4 regions of the Pseudomonas frederiksbergensis genome follow, and region 2 is predicted to be linked to each of the others. Evidence: predicted binding sites of a transcription regulator. Region 2 holds the regulator's gene; each other region holds the start of a gene.
The links. The regulator FliA, encoded in region 2, starts transcription of late flagellar genes. The targets are predictions, from matches to a motif close to CTAAAGTTTNNNNNNNNNNNGCCGNTAA.

Region 1: the regulator FliA is predicted to act here: its motif matches at 1,070-1,097, upstream of motA (flagellar motor stator protein MotA).
Region 3: the regulator FliA is predicted to act here: its motif matches at 1,094-1,121, upstream of BLL42_RS04560 (methyl-accepting chemotaxis protein).
Region 4: the regulator FliA is predicted to act here: its motif matches at 1,187-1,214, upstream of BLL42_RS20675 (methyl-accepting chemotaxis protein).

What each region holds. Positions count from the first base shown of each region.
Region 1 is NZ_CP017886.1:2,334,235-2,336,436, forward strand. It holds gene motB (flagellar motor protein MotB) at 1-146, opposite strand, end outside; gene motA (flagellar motor stator protein MotA) at 150-1,001, opposite strand; gene BLL42_RS11350 (HDOD domain-containing protein) at 1,168-2,202, shown strand, end outside.
Region 2 is NZ_CP017886.1:1,238,038-1,240,239, forward strand. It holds gene BLL42_RS06235 (protein phosphatase CheZ) at 1-266, opposite strand, end outside; gene BLL42_RS06240 (chemotaxis response regulator CheY) at 298-669, opposite strand; gene fliA (RNA polymerase sigma factor FliA) at 835-1,575, opposite strand; gene fleN (flagellar synthesis regulator FleN) at 1,572-2,202, opposite strand, start outside.
Region 3 is NZ_CP017886.1:912,196-914,397, reverse strand. It holds gene BLL42_RS04560 (methyl-accepting chemotaxis protein) at 1-1,063, opposite strand, end outside; gene BLL42_RS04555 (CPBP family intramembrane glutamic endopeptidase) at 1,165-1,956, opposite strand; gene acnA (aconitate hydratase AcnA) at 2,142-2,202, opposite strand, start outside.
Region 4 is NZ_CP017886.1:4,319,881-4,322,082, forward strand. It holds gene BLL42_RS20665 (TylF/MycF/NovP-related O-methyltransferase) at 1-91, opposite strand, end outside; gene BLL42_RS20670 (2OG-Fe(II) oxygenase family protein) at 88-954, opposite strand; gene BLL42_RS20675 (methyl-accepting chemotaxis protein) at 1,330-2,202, shown strand, end outside.

The DNA of each region.
Region 1 (2,202 bases), 1.1 Mb from region 2:
GTGGCGGTGGATAACAGCCACAACACCAGGAAGAACGCCATCATCGCCGTCGCGAAGTCAGCGAAGGCGATTTTCCACGCGCCCCCGTGATGCCCGCCAGCAATGCGCTTGACGCGCTTGATGATTATCGGCTGATTATTTTCCATGACTTAGCGACCGCGAACCGCTTGTTCCAGCTCGGCGAAGCTCGGACGGTGCGCCGGGTACAGAACCTTGCGCCCGAACTCCACGGCCAGCGATGGCGGCATACCGGAAGCCGAAGCCACCAACGAAGCCTTGATGGCCTCGTAAACGTTCAGCTCTTCCTTGGCATCGTGAGCCAGGGAGTGCGCCAGCGGGCCAAAGAAACCGTAGGCGGCGAGAATACCGAAGAAGGTACCTACCAGAGCAGCACCTACGTGCATGCCGATAGCTTTTTGATCGCCGTCACCCAGCGAGGCCATGGTCACCACAATACCGAGTACCGCCGCGACGATACCAAAACCGGGCATCGCATCCGCGATACCGTTGACCGCATGGGAGGGGTGCTCCAGGTCTTCCTTGAGGCTGTACAGTTCCATGTCGAACAGCCCTTCAAGTTCATGCGGCGCCATGTTGCCAGACGACATGATGCGCAAGTAATCGCAGATAAACGCGGTCATGCGGTCGTCTTTGAGGACAGCCGGGTACTTGGCAAAAATCGGGCTGGCAGCGGCGTCTTCAATATCGCCTTCAATTGCCATCATGCCTTCGCGACGGCTCTTGTTGAGGATCTCGTAGACCAGGCTCAGCACTTCCAGATAGAAGGTGTGACTGAAACGCGAACTGAACATGCCCAAGGACTTCTTGAGCACGATCATCGTCGTGGAGCCGGGGTTGGCCTGAAGGAATGCACCCAGCGCTGCACCGCCGATGATCATCACCTCGAACGGTTGGATCAGGGCGGCAATCTTGCCGTGGGAAAGCACGTATCCGCCGAGCACGCTCGCGAATACGACGATGATGCCGATAATTTTAGCCATAGGTAGGGAGGTACTTACTGAGTCGGGTTCAAGGTCATATTCGGAAGTTAAAAAATCTCTTCTTCTACTTATCGGCAAAACTGCGCCAGACTATAGCCAGTTAAGGCGAAAAGCTAATTTGGCCCACTCCGGGTGTGTTTAATGCAGACGATGATCGCGCCCAACCATGGCTAATGAAACGACCGTTCCAACGGCTAAACCGACCACACTCGTAGGCTGGGTCAAGCTTCTCGATGGCGTGACCTTGCCCGTGCCGCGAGCCAGCCATGATCGCGTCTGCCAGGCAATCGCCGACAATCGCAGCTCGTTGCGCGATATTGCCGAATTGATGCAGGGCAGCCCGGCCCTGGCTCTCAGCGTCATCCGCGAAGCCAATCGCCACACCCACGGCACCCTGAGCGAGCCCAGCGAGAACCTGGAGGTGGCCATCAATCGCCTCGGCCTCAAACGTACCGAAGAACTGCTCGCGCGCTTGCCCGCCCTGCCCCAGAACGACATCCCGCCGGCCCTGCGCCAGCTGCAACTGATCAGCCAGCATGCGACCCAACAGGCCAATGGTTTTTTTGCCAGCCGCCTGGCACGGCTCTGGCAGGACATCCACTGGGGTAGCCTGCTGTTTCTCTCGCCGTTCTGGCCACTGGCCTTGACCTTCCCGCAGCTGCTCGAAGACTGGGAGCTGCGAGTGCTCCACAAGGGCGAGCCCGCGAGCAAGGTCGAAAAAGAGTTGTTCGGCGTGCGCCTGCTGGAGCTAGGCCTGGCACTGGCGGAAGTCTGGCGCCTGCCAATCTGGGTAGGGCAAGGCTATCGACTGCTACAGGATGAACAACACGAGCTGGTGAAAGTCCTGCATATCGCCCGCGACGCCGATCACCCGCTGCGCCAGCAAAACCGTCTCGACGACGATCCGACCCTGCGCCGCTGGCTCAATCAACCGGCCAACACGGTGTTGCTGGCCAACGGCCTGGCGTTATCAGCACAGCAAGCCTGGGGTAGTCCTCACTGCCTGCGCTGGCAACTTCTGACCAGCCTCTACCTGCAAATACCGATGGACGAGGTCCAGCAGCAACTGCACCAGCAAGCCGCACTCAGCGCTCGCAAGCACGCGATGCCGGACCTCTGGCATCCGGCCGGGGCATTGCTCTGGCCGTGGGACGAGCGGCGCCTTCATCGCAGCCAGCTTCCGGCGCCCGCACCCACCGCC
Region 2 (2,202 bases):
AGGCGCTCGGTAGCATCCGTGATCTGCGAAACCTCCTCGGCTTGCGGCATGTGCGGGTCAATCTGAAAATTGACGATCGCGCTATGCAATTCACGAGTGAGCTTGCCCACCTCCTGGTACAGGCCGCGGTCACGGGTCTGGTTGAGCTCATGGATCAGTTGCACAGCGTCGCCGAACCTGCCCTTTTCAAGGCTTTCGACCAGTTCCTGGGCATGTTTTTTCAGAGTCGATTCGAAATCGCCCTGTGAAGATTCTCTTTGCTCCATAGCTCCCCCCGTGGCGCAGTGGCTCCGCACATCAACCGATGCGTTCGAATATTTTTTCGATCTTCTCTTTCAACGCCTGGGCCGTGAAGGGTTTGACCACATAGCCGTTTACACCGGCTTGAGCGGCTTCGATGATCTGCTCGCGCTTGGCTTCGGCAGTGACCATCAACACCGGCAGGTGCTTGAGCTTTTCATCGGCGCGCACGTGACGCAGTAAATCGATACCGGTCATGCCAGGCATGTTCCAGTCCGTTACCAGAAAGTCGATGCTCCCGCTGTTGAGTACCGGAATGGCAGTGACGCCATCGTCGGCCTCGACCGTGTTGGTGAACCCAAGGTCACGCAACAGGTTTTTTATGATCCGCCGCATCGTTGAGAAGTCATCAACGATGAGGATTTTCATGTTCTTGTCCAATTCGACCTCCAAGCAGTCTTAAACGCGTTCAGCACCTGAACACGCCATTCAATCAATCAGGCAGAGCACTCAACGACTGTCGGAGCACAACGGATGAAGACCGACACAGCTTTACGCCATGCCTGTTTCGTTCGCAGTGTCCCCACACTGCTGTCAGCGCGCTCGCCACTCCCCCAAACGCCCCCGCAAACGGGCCGCGCACTGGCTGTGTAACTGGCTGACCCGCGATTCACTGACCCCCAGGACCTCACCGATTTCCTTGAGGTTCAGCTCTTCGTCGTAGTACAGCGCCAACACCAGTCGCTCACGCTCCGGCAAATTGGCAATCGCATCCGCCAGTGCAGCCTGAAAGCGTTCATCTTCCAGGTCACGCGACGGTTCGAGATGAGCACTCGCGCCATCCTCGTGCAGTCCTTCATGCTCGCCGTCCTGCAACAGATCGTCGAAGCTGAATAGGCGACTGCCCAAGGTGTCATTCAAAATCCCGTAATAATCGTCGAGACTCAATTGGAGTTCGGCCGCAACCTCGTGATCTTTAGCGTCACGCCCGGTTTTAGCTTCAATTGAGCGAATCGCGTCACTCACCATCCGGGTATTGCGGTGGACCGAGCGTGGCGCCCAGTCACCCTTGCGGACTTCATCGAGCATCGCGCCACGGATACGTATCCCCGCGTACGTCTCGAAACTCGCGCCTTTGCTCGCGTCGTATTTGGTCGACACTTCAAGCAAACCGATCATTCCTGCCTGGATCAGGTCTTCGACCTGAACACTGGCCGGCAAGCGGGCCAGCAGGTGATAGGCAATGCGTTTTACCAGTGGCGCGTAACGCTCGATCAGCTCGTACTGCGCGTCACGCGCCGACTTTTTGTACAGGTTGTAACCGCTGGCTGTCATAGAACCGGACCCGCAGTTTGCTGCACCAGACGCTCGACGAAAAACTCCAGGTGCCCACGCGGGTTGGCAGGCAGCGGCCAGGTATCGACTTTCTGCGCGATGGCCTTGAACGCCAGCGCACATTTGGAGCGAGGAAACGCTTCATACACAGCGCGCTGCTTCTGCACGGCCTTGCGCACGCATTCGTCGTAAGGAACCGCACCGACGTATTGTAAGGCGACGTCGAGAAAGCGGTCCGTGACCTTGGTCAACTTGGCGAACAGATTCCGTCCTTCCTGAGGGCTTTGCGCCATGTTGGCCAGCACGCGGAAGCGGTTCATGCCGTAATCGCGGTTGAGTAGTTTGATCAGCGCGTAGGCGTCGGTGATCGAGGTCGGCTCATCGCAAACCACCAGCAACACTTCCTGGGCTGCGCGAACAAAACTGACGACCGACTCACCAATACCCGCTGCCGTGTCGATCACCAATACGTCGAGATTATCGCCAATGTCGCTGAATGCCTGAATCAGGCCTGCATGCTGGGCCGGGCTCAGATGAACCATGCTCTGGGTACCGGACGCTGCGGGAACAATACGAATTCCGCCCGGCCCCTGAAGTAATACATCACGCAGTTCACAGCGGCCTTCG
Region 3 (2,202 bases), 330 kb from region 2:
CCACGCCGCCGATTTCGTCGCTGTCCTTGGCCAGTTGGGTCACGGTCAGACCGGTTTCACCGACGACCACCGACAGACGCTGGATTGCGTCACGGGTTTCACCGGCGATGTCACGCCCGCGACCGGTCAGGCGATTGGCTTCCTGGGTGGCGTCAGCGGTGCGTTGCACGTGGCTGGCGACTTCCTGGGTGGTGGCGGCCATCTGGTTGACAGCGGTTGCCACTTGTTCGGTCTCGACGCGCTGGCGTTCCAGGCCTGTCGAGCTTTTGTGTGCCAGGGTGTCGGACTGTCGAGCCTGTTCGGTCAGGTGCTCGGCGGTGTCTTGGAGGCGAGTCAGGCAGGTTTTCAGACGGGCTTCCTGGCTGAGGATCGACATTTCCAGGCGCGCTTGAGCGCCGCGGCTGTCGGTGTACATCTGCGCAATCAGCGGGTCGGACGTGGTCTGCTCGGCCAGGCGCAGCAAGCGCTTGAGACCGCGCTGTTGCCAGCTCAAGCCCAGTAGGCCGAGCGGCACGGACAGCCCGGCGGCCAAGACAAAACCCCACTGCGAGTTGAGCGTGGCGCCGATCATGAAGCTCAGTTGGCTGACCAGAATGAACGGCAACCAGTCTTGTAGCACCGGCAGCCATTTGTCTGTTTGAGGAATAGCCGACTTGCCCTGATTGATGCGTTGGTAGAGCGCTTCGGCGCGTCGGATCTGTTCGGCGGTGGGCTTGACCCGCACCGACTCGTAACCGACCACCTGATTGCCGTCGAACACCGGTGTGACATAGGCGTTAACCCAGTAGTGGTCACCGGTCTTGCAGCGATTCTTGACAATGCCCATCCATGGCAAGCCTTGTTTCAGTGTGCCCCACATGTGCGCGAAGACCGCAGTCGGGACGTCGGGGTGACGAACCAGGTTGTGCGGCGCACGGATCAGCTCCTCACGAGAAAACCCGCAGATTTCGACGAAAGCGTCGTTGCAGTAGGTGATCAGGCCTTTGGCATCGGTCGTGGAAATCAACCGTTGCTGAGCCGGGAAGGTCCGTTCGCGTTGTGTAATGGGCTGGTTATTACGCATGGCTTATTCAATCCGCAAGGCTTTGACAGGGTGTCGGCAATGCCAGGAATAAATTGAAAATTTATTTTCAATATTCAGCAGTGCCGCACATTGTTTGGTCTTCAACCCGCGAGCATCGGGTAGGTAAAGAGGCCAAAGTGCAGCAGATTCAAGCCAAAGTGCGTGGCGATTGCTGCCCCCAATCCACCGAAACGGTACGCCAGCCCGTAACCGACCCCGGCAAGGCTCGCCAGCAGCACCCATTGCCAGCCAGCGCCCAGGTGCGCCAAGCCGAACAACAGTGCGGTGCTGAGCAGGGCGAGGTGTTCGCCGTAGCGCAGGTGTTGCAGGCAACGGCTCAAACCACCCTGAATGTAACCGCGAAACAGCGCTTCCTCGACCAAGGTCACCAGCAGCAGGTTATTCAGCACCCAGAGCCAGGATTGATCGGGCCACTTCGGCGCCCAACTGATCATACCCAGCAGCAGCGCGCCACCCAAAGCGGCCAGCACACTCAAGGTCAGCGCCATGGCGGTGGCGTAAACGGACAGTCGTAGCGAGTGCCGGCCAACAATCCACGGGCAAACCAGCAACAGCCAGAAGCCAATCAGTGGTTTGTCCAGATTCAGGTACATGGAAAACGGCGCCGCATCAGCGGTGAAGCGTTCCGGTCCGATACCGTGACCGTTGTAGAAACCGGGAAGCCAGTGCATTGCCAGCGCCACCGCCAGGAAAATGAACAAGCCGTGACCCAGGACGCGGCCGACCTGGATCTGTTGCTGGCGAACGGCAAAACCGGCAAACAGTAACAACCCGACGGAAATGGCCGCCAGCCAGCCGAGTTGGCCGTAGATCAGGGCCAATGCGTAGCCGATGGAGAGGAGTGCCAGGTAGAGCCATGGCAGAGCATTCATGTGAAGTCCTTGTGAGCGGTGGTGCCAGTTTGGGCGCCAAGATCGCAGCCTGCGGCAGCTCCTACAGGGGAACACAATGCAGGAGCTGCCGCAGGCTGCGATCTTTTCTGAGGCGTGCGATTAAAGGGACGTTCGCGACGCAAACAAAAACACCGCCCGAAGGCGGTGTTTTTGTCAGTGCGACATTATGAAGCAATCAACTGTCGCAACACGTAATGCAGAATCCCTCCCGCTTTGAAGTATTCC
Region 4 (2,202 bases), 2.7 Mb from region 2:
CGGCCACGTACTCGGCGTCGACCCGCTTGAGAACGCCAGCGCGGGTTTCGTTGTATTGGGCCTCGGCAGGCGTAATGCGACGCTTGGTCATGATTGGATTCCTTGGAAATTCGAGAAGTCGTGGGCGTGGAAATAGTCTTTGAAGCCGGCGCCGACATCCGGGCACGCGCTGTCGACGTTGATCGCGCCGCGCTTGTGCTTCAGGTCGTCAAGGTGCATCAGGCGGAAATCCACGCTGAAGCGGGTTTGTTCGGTGTAATTGGGAACCGTGCCGTGCAGGTGTGAGCCCGAGAAAATCAGCATTTCGGCGGTGTTGCCGGCGATGCGGATCTCGGATGCCGGGTCGATGTCTTCGGTTGGCACCGGGTGCTGACGGACTTCTTCCTTGACGTTGTCCTTGGCGCGCTGGCGTTGTACGCCGATCCAGTCGGAAAGGCTCCACTGCGCCGACGTGTTCTTCACCGGCTTATCGAAGTACGCCGGGTTGATCATCATGGTCTGGTCCGGCTGGATCGTATAGACCGGCATCCAGGTGTTGATCTGGCAGTCGACGCCGCCGTACCAGGTGTCACGATGGGGCTTGTACGCGTAGCTGACACCCGCGTGCAGGTAATCGTAATTGGGCACAACACGAATCCGCGGCACGTCGAAGATGAATGCTTCGGGGGCCGCACCGATTTCTTCGGTGAAACCACGGATCAACTCTTTCGCCCGCAGGCTATTGGTGAACTGGCCTTTGAGCCGGGTCACCAGCACGACGAACTCTTCCACCGGCATCAGGCGGTGCAGGGCCTGGTGGTCAGTCTCGCCGTCAAACGCGGCGGTGATGCTTTCCTGAGCAAAAGCGCAGAGTTCTTTTGCTGCATTGAGCTGGGTGTTCAGGAAGATATCGCCAGCGTAGATGGCGCTTTTGAAGTCAGCTTTCTTCTGAAGCTGATTGATGTACAGATTCACGGTTCCCCCTCCTGAATGCATCGGGTCTCTTAAGAGTCGGCACCAAGGTAGCAAACTGAAGCCCGATTCTGCGGGTGCTGAACCAATAAGTGCTTAATCCGCTGATTTTGCGACGAAATGCCTGTCGTACGTTCCACAGGCTCACATGAGCGGCATCATGGCCATGCTGTTTGACGGTTTGGTGACAGTTTGATGAGTCGCGCAACGAGGTTTCTACCGACGGTCGGATCGGTTCAAGAAATCGAGGGGCGCGCCGATGACGCTTAAGTTGGCTCAGGCACATTGGTGTCAGGCCCGCATGTTGTTGACAGGGAGGTCCGGACATCTCGCATGCCCTACTGGTGCGAGCCTTATCCCTGTCATGAGTATCACTCGATGTTTTTGCAAAAATCCCTGAGAACTCAAATCCTGGCATTGCTGAGCGGCAGCCTGATCGCGATGTTGCTGATTGCCCTGGCCTGTTTTCACTTTCTCTCCAGCGGGGTGCAGAACTATCGCAGCCTGATCGAAGGCCCGTTACGTACCTCGCAACTGATTGACGAAGCCAACCTGCAATTCAAGGCCCAGGTTCAGGAATGGAAAAACGTCCTGTTGCGCGGCAAGCAACCGGCTGACCTGGACAAATACTGGAAGCAGTATGAGGACCGTCAGGGCGACGTACAGAACATTCTCGGTGAGTTGATCCGCCAACAGGGTATCGACGCCTCACTCAAAACCCGCCTTGAAAGCCTGCGTGATGCGCACCGGGTACTGGGCGGTGCTTATCAAAAAGGTCGAGAGGCCTATCTGGCCGCCGGTGCCGATTCTGCAGCAGGTGATAACGCGGTCAAGGGCGTGGACCGCGCCACCAGCGAGCAGATGAGCGAGTTGGTCAACGAATTGCGCAAGCAGGGTCGTGAGCAATCGACGCTGATCAGCGCCAGTGCCGATCGCACCGTGCTGTTGGGAATCCTGGTGATGTTGGCGTCGGGTCTGTTGATTGGCCTGTTCAGCCTGTGGCTGGTCAACCGCAATCTGGTGGAACCGATCCGCAAGTTGATTGAATACGTTGCGCATTTGAGCCAGGGCCGCTTTGCCGAGCCGGTGGCGAGTAATCGTCAGGATGAGCTGGGCAAGCTGGCTGTCGCGGCCAATACGTTGCGTGATTTCCTTGCCGAGACCTTCAGCCGCTTGCAGCGCAGCGCCTCGGATCTGGACAGCGCCAGCGGCGAGCTGAACTCCATTGCGACGTTGATGGCCCATGGCACC